Regions from separate parts of the Pseudomonas sp. CMR5c genome, predicted to be linked through region 1. Evidence: riboswitches for the same ligand, from Rfam matches in the RefSeq annotation. Region 1 holds a riboswitch; the other holds the start of a gene.
The links. A riboswitch is a leader RNA that binds a small molecule or an ion and turns the genes downstream of it on or off. The one in region 1 is predicted to bind manganese.
Positions count from the first base shown of each region.

Region 2: it holds a riboswitch for manganese, as region 1 does, so the genes downstream of both, C4K40_RS26120 (TMEM165/GDT1 family protein) here and C4K40_RS17490 (manganese efflux pump MntP family protein) in region 1, are expected to answer to the same signal.

Region 1 covers NZ_CP027705.1:3,807,741-3,814,797, forward strand. Annotated here, with positions in the region: gene C4K40_RS17480 (GNAT family N-acetyltransferase) at 1-503, shown strand, start outside; gene C4K40_RS17485 (zinc-ribbon domain-containing protein) at 520-777, opposite strand; gene C4K40_RS17490 (manganese efflux pump MntP family protein) at 834-1,406, opposite strand; yybP-ykoY riboswitch at 1,412-1,577, opposite strand; gene C4K40_RS17495 (serine hydrolase) at 1,744-3,567, shown strand; gene C4K40_RS17500 (MipA/OmpV family protein) at 3,574-4,374, shown strand; gene C4K40_RS17505 (ATP-binding protein) at 4,487-5,779, opposite strand; gene C4K40_RS17510 (response regulator) at 5,780-6,490, opposite strand; gene C4K40_RS17515 (tRNA-(ms[2]io[6]A)-hydroxylase) at 6,662-7,057, opposite strand, start outside.
Region 2 covers NZ_CP027705.1:5,669,150-5,676,206, reverse strand. Annotated here, with positions in the region: gene C4K40_RS26125 (M48 family metallopeptidase) at 870-1,691, shown strand; gene C4K40_RS26120 (TMEM165/GDT1 family protein) at 1,768-2,352, opposite strand; yybP-ykoY riboswitch at 2,429-2,563, opposite strand; gene C4K40_RS26115 (class I SAM-dependent methyltransferase) at 2,616-3,614, opposite strand; gene C4K40_RS26110 (2-hydroxyacid dehydrogenase) at 3,647-4,612, opposite strand; gene C4K40_RS26105 (LysE family translocator) at 4,697-5,326, shown strand; gene C4K40_RS26100 (helix-turn-helix domain-containing protein) at 5,310-6,083, opposite strand; gene C4K40_RS26095 (MFS transporter) at 6,170-7,057, shown strand, end outside.

The DNA.
Region 1 (7,057 bases):
GGATCGACGCCTTGAGCGACGGCAGCCATGTGTTGATCCGCCCACTGCGCCCGCAGGATCGCCAGCGGGAAAAAGCCTTCATCGAAAACCTTTCGCCCATCACCCGGCACCAGCGCTTTCTCGGCGAAGTCAAGGAAGTGGGTGATCAACTGCTCGACCAGTTGATGGATGTCGGCACCGCGCAACGGGTGGCCTACGTGGCGCTGGTGCATGACAACGGCGAACTGCGGGAAGTCGGTATCAGCCGTTATGCCCAGGTGGACGACCAGCCCTGGCGCTGCGAATTCGCCGTGACCATCGCCGATGAATGGCAAGGCAAGGGCCTTGGTGCCCTGCTGATGCAGCACCTGATCGACGAGGCCCGCCACAACGGCTACCAGCAGATGTACTCGGTGGACTCGGCCACCAACTACAGCATGCGCCGCCTGGCCAAGCTCCTGGGCATGCGTAGCGCCATCGACCCCGACGACGCCACCCAGGTGATCCACAGCCTGGCGTTGTAACCCTCCAGGCCGCGCCTCAGCCCGAGGCGCGGCCGCATTGCCCGCAGAACCTCGCCCCCGCCGACAACGGCGCCCCACACTGCGCACAACCTGCCGCAAGCAGCGCTGCCGCGCATTGCTGGCAGAACCTGGCCCCCGGCGCATTCATCGCCCGGCATTGCGGGCAGGAACTGCCGGTGCCCTGCGGATTCCCTCGGGAACCATGATGGCCACCCCGGGAACCGCCGTGGCCATTACCGTGATGACCCATCAGCAGACGTTTGAAAAAGCCCATGTCGATCACTCCTTCTTGAGATGATCGCCAGTAAAAACCCTAAAGTAACTATAGGGTCAAGCCACCGCCGACAAGTGCTCATAGAGGATCGCGCTGCCGACGATGATCAACACCAGGCCTCCCAGGGCCTCGGCACGCTGCCCCATGACCGTGCCGATGGCCCGGCCCAGCATGACGCCCAAGGTGACCATGGTCATGGTGGCCAGGCCGATGGCGGTGGCCGCCACCCAGATATTGACGTTGACGAAGGCTAACCCTACCCCGACCGCCAGGGCGTCGATGCTGGTGGCGAAACCGGTGACCGCCAGCAACCAGAATCCATGCGCCTTGGGCGCTTGCGGCTCGGCTTCAGTCTCCAACCGCACCCCGTTGTAGATCATGTGCAGGCCCAGCGCCGAGAGCAGGGCGAAGGCGATCCAATGGTCCCAGGCGGCCGCCCACTGGGCCGCGGCCTGGCCGATGAACCAGCCGACTACGGGGGTAATGACTTCGATGACGCCGAATATCAGGCCGATGCGCAGGGCTTCGAGCAGGCGCGGCTTGAACATGGCCGAACCCTTGCCGACCGCAGCCGCGAAGGCGTCGGTGGACATGGCGAAGGCGAGGAAAATGATCGAGGCTGGATTCATCTTGGGTCTTCCGGTCGGGCTTGAGTCCACGACATGCCCACGCGCCCGACTTCAGCGTAGGTATGTCGATGGTCTCACCAACCGCAACGGCGCCCGCACCACGGCAGGTTGCCGAGAGTGTTGATACGGGCTCCACCGCAAGAAGCGGTGGCAGGCTACTCCCCAAAGAGGCGCGCAGCTTAACCCCCCACTTGTGAAAATTTCATCAGCGGCCCTGCATCCCCCGGTTAACTGCCGGTTTAACACTCTTTGACATTTTCCTGACAAAGCTGCCAAAGACTGGCTTCACGCCCTTCCCTAGCATTCCCGGCATCCAATCCTTGTGCCCGGGTGCTTCATGTCCGCCAAACTCTTTGGCCTGCCGCTGCTGGGCATCTTGCTCAGCAACCTGGGCTGCAATGGCCAGCCGCCAACACCACCAAGCATCGCCCAGGGTGACTACGCCAGCATCATTCGCTACCTGAAGCAGTACATCCCGCAGCAGATGGCCGAACATCAGGTGCCCGGCTTGTCCATCGCCTTGGTAGACGGCCAGGAGTTGATCTGGGCCCGGGGCTTTGGTTTCGCCGACAAGGAGCGGGGCCTGCAAGTGACCGAGAACACCGCGTTCCGTGCCGGTGCCTTGTCGCAGTTGCTGACGGCCACGGCGGTGATGCAATTGGTGGAGCAAGGTCGCTTGCAGCTCGATGCCCCCCTGCAAGCCACGCTCAAGGAGTTCTACGTCCGCTCGCGCTTTCACGACGACCAGGACGCCGCCGACCAGGCAGTGACCCTGCGCCGCCTGCTCAGCCACCAGGCCGGCATGCCCGCCGAATACCTGCATGACCTGCGCACGCCCCATGTCCTGGGCCAGCTACCGCAGAAGGTCAGCGGGGTATGGCTGAACAATGCCCCCGGCACCCGCACCGCCTATTCCAACCTTGGCTACGCCTTGCTGGGCGCGGCCATCGAACGCAGCACCGGCCAGGACTTCGAGCAGCATCTGCAGACCAGCCTGCTGCGGCCCCTGGGCATGCGCCAGTCGAGTTTCATCGGTGACAGCCGCCAGGAGCCCTATCGCGCCCGCGGTTACCAGGATGGTGCCGCCAGCGGCCATAGCCCGGAGCGCGACATTCCCGCCGGCGGCCTGTGGACCAGCCCGCGGGACCTGAGCCAGTTCGTCCGGATGCTGTTCGCCCAGGGTCACTACAAGCAACGCCAGTTGCTGTCGGCCAGCTCGATCCAGGAGATGACCCGCCCGCAGAACATCGGCAATGCCCTGGATTTCGACTGTGAAGTGGGCCTGGGCTGGTTCCTCTCGCCATGCGGCGACGAGTGGGTGCGCCCCGGCATTCGTACCTGGCAGCACAGCGGCATCGGCAACAACTTCCATGCCCAGGTCAGCGTGCTGGCGGAACAACAGCTGGCGGTGATCGTGATGAGCAACTCCGACACTGGCGAAACGCTGGTCCCGGGCCTGGTGACCCAGGCCTTGCGCCTGCTGCTGCAGGCCCACGGCGCTCCCGAGGAACAAGACACGGGCACTGGCCTGCCACCCCGTGAGCAGGCAGTACGACGCCGAGTGCCGGAAGCCGCCGATCGCCAGCAACTGGCCGGCTTCTATGCCACGGCCTATGGCGTGCTGCGGATCAGGGACCAGGGCCAGCGCCTGTTCGGCGAGGTGGCTGGCGTGCGCTTCGAGCTACTGCGCGACGAACATGGCTGGCTGCGGGCGCAGAAAAAAATCCTCGGCCTCTGGCTCCGGGACCTGGGCGACCTGGGCCGGGTGCAACTGGATGTCGTCAGCATCCAGGGACATCGGGTGTTCACCGCCAAGAGCCACGGCCAGCTGCTGGCGGTGGGCGAGCGCATCGATCCGGTGCCTTTGCCCGACAACTGGCTGGCCACGGTGGGCACCTACGAAGCCCTTGCCGACAGCGAGGAAAACACTCCCGTCAGCGGAGTCAGCATCGCCCTGGAAGAGGGTTTCCTGATGATTCGCAGCCTGCAGCAGGGCCGCACCCTGACTGACTACATCCTGGCCCCGGTGGACAACGCGCATGCGGTGATCGCCGGCCATGGTCCCGGCCTGGGCGACACCGTGCGACGCCAGATCAATGGAGTCAACGTCCTGGGCTACTCGTTCAAACGTTCCTATAACGCCAACTACCTGAGGTTCTAAACCGATATGAAAACCCTGAAACGCTCCGCCACCACCGCGCTGTGGCTCGGCACCCTGGGCCTGACCACGGCCTCTGCCGTGGCCCATGCCGAGGATTGGAAATTCGGCGTCAACGCCGGGGTGGCCAGCGTTCCACGCTACAGCGGCAGCGACGAGCGCACCGTGGTGCCGATCCTCGGCGCCGAGGTTGTCAGCCCCTACGGCATCTTCCTCAACACCCAGCAGGGCCTGGGCTGGGGCAATAAATGGGGCGACCTGTCGTTCAGCACCTGGGTCGGCCCGAGCGAGTCGCGCCGCGACAAGAACCACATGGGCCAGGGCTCCAAGCGCCTGAGGGGCATGGGTGATATCAAGACCCGGGCGCAATACGGCGCGCACCTGGGCTACGACCTGGGCCCATTCGAGCTGGGCGCCACCGTGACCCACGCCGTGAAGAAGAACAACAACCGCGATACCGGCCGGGCCTACAGCCAGCTGGAACTGAGCATCGGCACCAACCTGTATGAAGGCAGCTACGGCAGCCTGGACGCCAGCGTCAACACCCTGTTCGGCAACGCCGACTACATGCAGACCTGGTACGGCGTCAGCAGCACCCAGGCGGCCAACAGTCGCTTTGGCGCCTACAACGCCAAGGGCGGGCTGGTCAGCAGCGGTGCCGACCTGACCTGGACCTTGCCGCTCAACGAGCAGACCAAGCTGTCCACCCAACTGTCGATGGACTACCTGGGCAAGAAGGCAGCCGACAGCCCGATCGTCGACCGGCGCCTGCAGACGGTGCTGTCCACCCAGATCGAGTACAGCTTCTAAGGCCGCAAAGAATACGGCCCGTGATCACGGGCCGTATGGCATTGAAGACCAAGCCCCCACGAGGGGCCTGGTCATTTGATGCAGGGCGCTTGTCACCTCGCCCGGTGCCGCGTCAGTCGGCGCTGGCCCAGGTCATGCGGAACGAGGCGCCGCCCCACTCCGAGTCCACGACTTCCACCTTGCCGCCATGCCACTGCGAGACCCTGCGCACCAGGGCCAGGCCCAGGCCGAAACCGCCGGTGCGCCGGTCGCGGCTGGCATCGAGCCGGGAGAATGGCTCGAAGATCTTTTCCCGCCCCTCCACCGGTACACCGGGGCCATCGTCGTTGACCCGCACCTCATAGCCGTTATCCAGGCGTACCAGGGATACCTCCACCCGCCGCTCGGCGTAGCGGATGGCGTTGCGCAGCAGGTTGATCACCGCCCGGGCCATGAAGCGTGGCTCGATGCTCACGTAGTCCACCTGGCAGGAGCGAATCAGCAACTGCACCCCGGCCGCCTCGGCCTCCAGAGTCACGCTGCCGACCACGCTGTCGAGCCAGCTCTGGGCCTGGATGTTCTCGCGATTGATCGAGGCCGCGCCATGTTCCAGGCTGGCGTAGCTCAAGAGTTCGGAAACCATTTCCTCCAGCTCGCCCAGGTCGGCGTACATGTCGCAGATCAGTTCCTGGCTTTCCTGGGGATCCGGGTTCTGCTTGAGCTGGTCCAGTTCGAACGACAGCCGGGCGATGGGCGTGCGCAGTTCATGGGATACCGCGTTGGTCAGCTCGCGCTGGTTGGCGATCAGGCCTTCGATACGGGCCGCCATGCGATTGAAGTGCTGGGCCAGGTCGCGGATGTTGGAGCGCCGCGACAGGTGCAGGCGAGTACCCAGGTCGTTGCTGCCGAAACGCTCGGCGGCCAGGCGCAAACGCTCCAGGTCACGCCAGTGCGGCCGCACCCAGAAGTACAGGACGATGCCCAGCAGGGCGCCGAGCAAGGCATAGCCTGCAATGTTGTAGTGCAGGGTCATCGGCTGTTCTTCCGGCAACTTGATGCTCAACAGCTGCGAGCCGCCGTCGATACTGGAGATGAACTCGTCGTAATCGCCACCGCGCACCACCAATTGGCTGGAGTCCAGCAGGGCCTGCTCGCGAGGGGTCAGGTTCAGTTGATCGGCATTGACCAGCGCCAGCAGCAGGCCATAGTGAGGCTTGAGCTCCTCCAGCTGGCGCTGGCGCCCGGCTTCGTCCAGCGGGCGTAGCTGTTCACCCAGGCTGTAGGCCGGCCCCCGGACCGCCTCGCGGTTGTAGGATTCGATCAGGTCGGCTGCCAGGTAATTGAGGAAGATGTGTTGCACTGCCGCCATCGATCCGGCGAAACCCAGGACCAGGAACAGGTAGAGCCCCAGAAACAGCCGCAGCATTCAGATCTCCCAGGCGAATGGATTGAACAGGTAGCCCTTGCCCCACACGGTCTTGATGCAGGCCGGTTCACGGGGGTTGTCCTTGAGTTTGTAGCGCAGCTTGCTGATGTAGACGTCGACGCTGCGGTTGAGGCCGTCGAACTCGATACCGCGCATGCGGTTGAGGATGTCGTCCCGGGACAGGGTCTTGCCCGCCGCGCTGGCCAGCAGCCACAACAGTTCGAATTCCATGGTGGTCAACTCGACCGACTCGCCGCCCAAGCGTACCTCGCGGCTGCTGCGATCGATGCTCAGCACGCCGAACTCCAGGGCGCCACGCTGGGCCGCGGGCTCGGGCACCTGGCGGCGCTGCAAGGCCCGCAGGCGCGCCAGCAGCACCGCCGGCTTGATCGGCTTGATCACGTAGTCATCGGCGCCGGATTCCAGGCCCAGGATATGGTCCAGATCATCCTCCTTGGCGGTGAGGATGACGATCGGGACGTCCGATACCGCGCGGATTTCCCGGCACACGTGCAAGCCGCTCTGGCCTGGCAGCATCAGGTCGAGCACCACCAGTTTCGGTTTGAATTCATCAAAAGCCGCCAGGGCCACATCGCCCCGATGGACCGTCAACACTTCAAAGCCATGCTGGGAGAGGAAATTCGCGATCAGCCCGGCGAGCTTTTCGTCATCTTCCACCAGCAATACTTTGCCAAGACCCAGGTTATCCATAAATACCAGTCTGCGAACGCACGATTTGAGTGCGCGCATTATATGCGGCAGAGGATTAAAGAAAGGCTAAAGCGCAGCACAAAACCTGGAACCTGCACGGTTTTTTGCAAGGTTTCATCTTTTTAAGAGTTTTTAACAATTTGCCCCCGGGCGCGCCCCGGGGGCCAGGGTTCACCAGGCCGGCACGCCGCTATGGAAGCGGAACTCCTGGTCGGGGGATTCGATCAGTTCCTGCTCGGCGGCCCGGACCTTATCGATCACCCGGGCGATATCGTCGGCATCGCCGTACTGGTAGGCCAGCTTCAGGTAACCCTGGTAATGCCGGGCCTCACTCTTGAGCAGGCCGAAGTAGAACTTGCCCAACTCCTCGTCCAGGTGCGGTACCAGGGCCTCGAAACGCTCGCAACTGCGGGCTTCGATGAAAGCCCCCACCACCAGGGTATCCACCAGCTTCACCGGCTCGTGGTTACGCACCACCTTGCGCAGGCCCGAGGCATAACGCCCGGCGGACAACTGGCGCAGTTCGACCTTGCGCTTCTTCATCAGGCGCAGGACCTGCTCGTGGTG
Region 2 (7,057 bases), 1.9 Mb from region 1:
AGGACTTGAGGTTGTCCTTGGAGCACAGGTAGTACTCGCTGGCCCGCACCCCGGTGGACAGCACGGTCCGGTCGTTGACGTCGGCCAGCTTGTCCAGGCCCAGGCTGGAGTCCTGGTTGCGGAACCACCAGGGCAGGAAGCGGCCGCTAGCGGCATCGATGCCGGCCACGCTGGTGCCGACATAGGCCCCGTCGTTGTGGTCGATGGCGTTGGGCTCCCAGCCTATATAGGCGCCGAGGATCTTCGGGTTCTGGGTGACGTTTTCCTTGATCAGGGCGATCAGCTGTTCGCGGCTCAGGTTCAGTTGCGCCTGGCCCTGGGCATCCCGGCTGCCCATCAGGGCGTTGACCCGCACCAGGCCGGCGGCAATCAGCAGCGGCGCCTCCAGTTCCCGCTGGATCTGGCTGACCTGGGTCTGCGCCAGGCCGCTCAAGCGTTGCTCGATGACGTGCTCGAACTGGGCCTGGGTCCTTTCCTGCACCATTTGCTGGGTCCGGGCGCCGGAGAACAGGGCATACAGCACCAGGGCTGCAACCACGCTGAGGACGATGGCTCCGGCCAGTGCGGCCACCGAAAACTGGATCGACTTGAACTTCATAGAGGCTCCGGGCGCAGGAATTGAGGTCTGCCGTGCTGTATCGGCCGCAGCCCTGTGGGTCATTAGCCCGGATTGCACAAATGACGCCGGGAAGGAGGCGGAGGTCGTTAGTGGCAAGGTGCCACGTCAAATGCCACGGGCCCTGGGGACAAGATGAATTTTTTCCTGCAGCGCTGACCTGCATCTCAATTGCGAGCGAAAAAGCGTTTTGCATCTGGCGCGGATACCAACTCGCCCTTAGGATACGCGCCATGTTTTCAGGGAGGTTTTCATGAAGAAGAAGTCATTGGTTGTATGTGCGCTGAGCGCCGCGGTATTGCTCAGTGGTTGCGAGACGGTCAACACCACCAACGCAGGTGTGGTGGGCGTGGATCGCAAACAGTCCATGTTCAGCATGGTATCCAGTGCCGAGGTCAACCAGTCCTACGCACAGTCCTACCAGGAGACCCTGAGCGAGGCTAGCAGCCAGGGCGCGCTGGACAAGACCAGCGCCAACGCCAAGCGCCTGCAGGTCATCGCCAACCGCCTGATTGCCCAGGCTCCGAACTTCCGTCCGGATTGCGCGCAGTGGAAATGGGAAGTCAACCTGATCAAGAGCGATGAGCTCAACGCCAACTGCGGTCCTGGCGGCAAGATCATTTTCTACTCCGGCCTGATCGAGCAACTGAAGCTGACCGACGATGAAATCGCCGCGGTGATGGGCCATGAGATCGCCCACGCCCTGCGTGAGCACGGTCGCGAGGCGATGTCCAAGCAGTACGCGCTGGGTGCCGGCAAGCAGATCGCGACCCTGTTCGGTGTTTCCCAGCAGACGGTTGCCCTGGGCGACAACGGCGTCAACCTGTTGATGACCCTGCCCAACAGCCGTGAGAACGAGAACGAGGCTGACCTGATCGGCCTGGAGCTGGCCGCCCGTGCCGGCTACAACCCGAACGCGGCCATTACCCTGTGGAACAAGATGGGCCAGGCTGCCGGTGGTTCCGCGCCGCCCGAGTTCATGAGCACTCACCCGGCGTCCACCAGCCGTATCGCCTCGTTGCAGGCGGCAATTCCCAAGGTGATGCCGCTGTACCAGCAGGCCAAGAAGTCCTGATCCACCGCGTCAGCCGATGATGCATTCGCCGGCAAGGCGGTTCCCGTAACGGGGGCTGCCTTGCCGGCGTTTTCGTTTACAACCAGCCGCTGCTCTGCATGGCCTTGTATACCGCGACCAGGGCCAGGATGACGAACGCCGATGCCGCCAGGCGCCGGATCAGGGTCAACGGCAGTTTGTCCGCGGCGAAGTTGCCGGCAAGCACCACTGGGACGTTGGCGATCAGCATGCCCAGGGTGGTGCCGATGATCACCAGCCACAATTCCGGATACTGCGCAGCCAGCATGACCGTGGCGACCTGGGTCTTGTCGCCGATCTCGGCCAGGAAGAAGGCGATCAGGGTCGTGAGGAAGGGGCCGAACTTGCGCGCGGTGGTGGCTTCGTCGTCGTCCATCTTGTCCGGCACCAGGGTCCACAGCGCGGTGGCGGTGAAGCTGGCGGCGAGGATCCAGTGCAGGGTCGCATCCGAGAAGAAGCTGCCGAACCAGGCACCTACCGCACCGGCGGCCGCATGGTTGGCCAGGGTCGCGGCGACGATGCCGGCGATGATCGGCCAGGGTTTGCGAAAGCGCGCAGCGAGGATCAGGGCAAGCAGTTGCGTCTTGTCGCCGATTTCGGCCAAGGCAACGATTGCGGTGGGAACGAGCAGGGAGTCCAGCATCAGGGTTTTCCTAAGGGGCGGGTCGACACGGCTATGACACGTACAGCCTTCCCGCCCCGGGTAAGGTGTGCGTGTCATAGGTCTTGTCAAACCCGGCAGCCCGTCTGTGCGGACTCTTGGGTCGCATGCGCCATGGTCTTCGGACCAAGTATGTTGACGCATGCCGGACGAGCGTGGCGCTCGTGGGAGACTACTCCCCTAGGACGGAGCGGATTCTGCCTAGGCAAAATCCTTTCGGCAAGCCTTGTTTGTGAAAAAGACGCTCAGCCGCGCTTGGCCCGGTAGATGCGGAAACCATCGCCTTCGGCCTTGATCGCGCAGGGCCCCAGGTGCTCTTCGATCAGTGGCTGGTAGCGCAGGAAGCTGTTGGCGACTACCCGCAGTTCACCGCCTTTTTCCAGATGTTCACTGGATTTTCTCAGCAGGTTTTCCGTGGCCTGATAGTCGGTGTGGACCCCGGTATGGAACGGCGGATTGGTCAGGATGCAGTTCAAGCCCATGGGCGCGGCATCGATACCGTCCCCGGTCAGGACTTCGCCTTCCAGGCCGTTGGCTGCCAGGGTCAGGCGGCTGCTCCGGGCCGCGAAGGCGTCCACGTCCAACAGGGTCACGCGGGTTTGCGGATAGCGGCGCTTGACCGTCGCCCCCAGCACTCCGGCGCCACAACCGAAATCCAGCAGGTGGCCGGCAGGCAAGTGGTCCAGGTGTTCGAGCAGCAGCGCGGTGCCGCGATCCAGGCGGCCATGGCTGAACACGCCGGGCAGGCTGACGACCTTCAGCGGGCCTTCGGCCAATGGCAACAGGTACTCCTGGGCCAGGCTCTCCAGGGCCACAGGTTCGGGGGCGTTGCTCACCGTGACCTGCCACAGCTGGCAATGCCTGGCGCTATCGAGCTTGCGCGGCTTGCCGAAGGCGGCGAGCTGCTTGGCGGTACTTTCCACGCCGGCGCGTTTTTCCCCCACCAGGTACAGCTCGCGCCCGGCCAGGCGCGAAGCCAGGGTGTTGAGCAGGTAGTGGGCCAGGTCCTTGGACTTGGGCAGGAACAGCACGGCGCTGTCGAAGGCGCTGTCCGGGGCGTTCACCCCGAAATGGCAGCGATCCGGGAAGCGGGCTTGCAGCGCCGTGTGGTCGCCGGCGTGCCAGCTCCAGCCCTGGGCGGCCGGCAGGCGGCCGAGCAGGTCATCGGCGCTCAGGCCGGCCAGCAGTACCTGGCCCTGGAACAGCTCGGCCTGGCGTAAGAGTATTTCGCTGCGTATGTCCATCGTCCGCACCTGAAAAAAAGTGGCGCAGTCTATCAATTCACGACCCGCAGCGGTTCACCATTGAAGAAGGCCCGGGCATTTTCCACCAGTTGGCCGACGATGCGCTGGCGGGCTTCGCGACTGCCCCAGGCGTTGTGCGGGGTTACGATCAGGCGTGGGATATCGGCCTCCAGCAAGGGGTTGCCGTTGACCGGCGGCTCGACACTCAGGACGTCGGTGGCCGCGCCTCCCAGGTGGCCGCTGCGCAGAGCGTCGGCCAGGGCCTGTTCGTCGATCAGCCCGCCGCGGGCGGTGTTGACCACCAGGGCCCCGGGCTTGAGCAGGGCCAGCTCCCGGGCGCCGATCAAGTTGCGGGTGTGTTCGTTGAGCGGGCAGTGCAGGGTCAGGGCGTCCACCTGGGGCAGCAGTTCGTCCAGGGGCAGGCGGTCGGCGCGCAGCGGGCGTCCGGGAATCTGTCCCAGGACCACGCGCATGCCGAAGGCTTCGGCCAGGCGTGCCACCGCGCCGCCCAGTTCGCCATGGCCCAGCAGGCCCAGGGTCTTGCCCGCCAGCTCCATGATCGGGAAATCCAGCAGGCAGAACTGGCTGGCCTGCTGCCAGCGTCCGGCAGCCACGGCCTGTTGATAATCGGCGACCCGTGTCGCCAGGTTGAGCAGCAGCATCAGGGTGTGCTGGGCCACCGACGGCGTGCCGTAGCCCTGGCAGTTGCTGACGGTGATGCCCTGGCGCCGGGCGGCTTCCAGGTCAATGTTGTTGGTGCCGGTGGCCGTCACCAGGATCAGTCGCAGCTCGGGACAGGCGGCCAGGGCCTGGGCGTTGATCGCCACCTTGTTGCTGATGGCCACCTGGGCTCCTTGCAGGCGCTCGGCCACCTGTTCCGGGGACGTATGGGCATGCAAGTGCAAGGGACTGAAACTGTCGTGCAGCACCCCCAGATCCAGGTCACCCAAGTCCAGCGAACTGTGATCGAGGAAGACGGCGCGGCGATTGTCGGTCATGAACTGTACCTTTCGTGCGAGGAAACCAAGGCGTAATCTGCCGAGCCTAACAGATGAAATAATTAGACATATACAGGAGCCTGCATGTACCTCACCGAGTTCTTGACCGTTGCCCTCATCCATCTGCTGGCGGTGGCCAGCCCCGGCCCGGACTTTGCCGTGGTGGTGCGCGAAAGCGTGACCCATGGCCGTCGCGCTGGCACCTGGACCGCCCTGGGAGTGGGTTCGGCGATCTTCCTGCACGTGGGGTACTCGTTGCTGGGGATCGGCCTGATCGTTTCCCAGTCCATCGTGTTGTTCAACGCCCTGAAGTGGCTGGCCGCCGCCTACCTGCTGTACATCGGCTACAAGGCCCTGCGTGCCCAGCCAGCCAAGCCGGCCACGGACGACCTGCACAAGGAGGCCGGCGTGCGCACCGCCCGCGGAGCCTTCACCTCAGGTTTCGTCACCAATGGCCTGAATCCCAAGGCGACGCTGTTCTTCCTCTCGCTGTTCACCGTGGTGATCAACCCTCATACACCACTGGCGATCCAGGCCGGCTATGGGGTCTACCTGGCGGCGGCCACGGCCCTTTGGTTCTGCCTGGTGGCCATGCTGTTCAGCCAGCAGCGGGTGCGGGCTGGTTTCGCCCGCATGGGCCATTGGTTCGATCGCACCATGGGTGCGGTGCTGATCGCCATCGGTGTCAAGCTGGCCTTCACCGAGATGCATTGAGGGCACTGAGCTGGTTCAGGGATGCCACGTAATGCCGTGGCGTATCCCCGAGCAAGCGCTGGAACATGGCGCTGAAGGCCCGGGCGCTGCCATAGCCCAGTGAGTCGGCCACGCTGTGCACGCTTTCCCCGGCGAGCAGGCGTGGCAGGGCTTCCATCAGGCGCAGTTGCTGGCGCCAGGCGTTGTAATTCATCCGCACCTGCTGCTGGAACAGCCGCGCCAGGGTCCGTGAGCTGGCGCCCACCTGCTGCGCCCAATCCTCCAGGGTGTAGCAATGGTCGGGAGTGCGCAGCAGGGCCAGGCAGATGGCTTGCAGGCGGCGGTCCTGGGGCATCGGGATATGCAGCGGCAGGTTCTCCAGGCCGGCGATCTCCTCCAGCATCAGTTGCTGGATCAGCGGGTTGCGGGCCTGCTTCGGGCCTTGCACCGCGCGCAAGATCAATTCCCTCAACAGCGGTGTGACCGCCAGTACGCAGCACTGCTGCAAGGATGCCGGGCAGAGCTCGGCAGCGATGAACAGCGTGCGCATGCGCACTTCCCCGGCCATGAAGATCTCATGCTCCACCAGTGGTGGAATCCATACTGCGCGGGTCGGAGGGATGACCCAGGCGCCATGGGCGGTCACCAGGCGCATGGTGCCGCAGGCGGCGTAGAGGAACTGCGCCTCGTGATGACAGTGCAGCGGCTGGTGCGCGGCATCGGCGTAGTCCCTGGAGTAGGCGCTGACCGGGCCCTGCTGGAAGTGGCTGATTAACATGTCCGTTCCGATGACTTTGTTGTCCAGAATGCTGTTTGTCGCCAACCTAGCATAAGCGTCACCTTCACTACCTGCAGCGTGCCGCCATGAACCAAGCCCGAAATGTCATCCGCTACGTCAATGCCGCCCATGTCATCGACCACATGTTCATGCTGATTTTCCCTGCGGCGGTACTGGGCATGACCCAGGCCTTCGCCATGGACTATGCCGCTCTGATCGGCTTGTCCCTGGGAGGTTTCATCGCCTTTGGCGCCTGTTCGCTGCCGGCCGGCTGGCTGGGCGACCACTGGAGCCGCCGACGGATGATGCTGCTGTTCTTCTTCGGCATCGGTGGTTCCTCGATCCTCACGGGCCTGAGCAGCAGCCCGGCGATGTTGACCCTGGGCCTGACCCTGATGGGGGTGTTCGCCGCCATCTATCACCCGGTGGGCACGGCGATGTTGGTGGCCTACGCCCGCAACCGTGGGCGCGAGATCGGTATCAACGGCATGTGGGGCAACCTCGGGGTGGCCTTCTCGGCGCTGCTCACCGGCTTCCTGGTGGCCCGCTTCGGCTGGCGCTCGGCATTCATCCTGCCAGGGGCCGTGGCGATCGTGCTGGGTATCGGTTTTGCCTGGCAGGTGCGTGAGGAGCCGATCCCGGTCCGGGCCCATGCGCCGCTCAAAGGGCAGGGCGGGCAACAGATCTCGATGTTCCTGGTGTTCGCTGTCCTGGCGCTGGCCACGGCCACCGGTGGCGTGGTGTTCAACGCCACCACCATGACCTATCCGAAACTGTTCCAGGAGCGCTTGCTGGACGTCTTCACCTCGCCGCAGACCCTGGGACTGGTGGTGAGCCTGGCCTACGCCTTCGGTGCGGTGGCGCAGTTGACCATGGGACGACTGTTGCATCGCTTCAGCCTGAAATGGCCATTCATCGTCATGACCCTGTTCCAGGGGCCTTTGTTGCTGGCGCTGGCCCATGCTGAGGGCTGG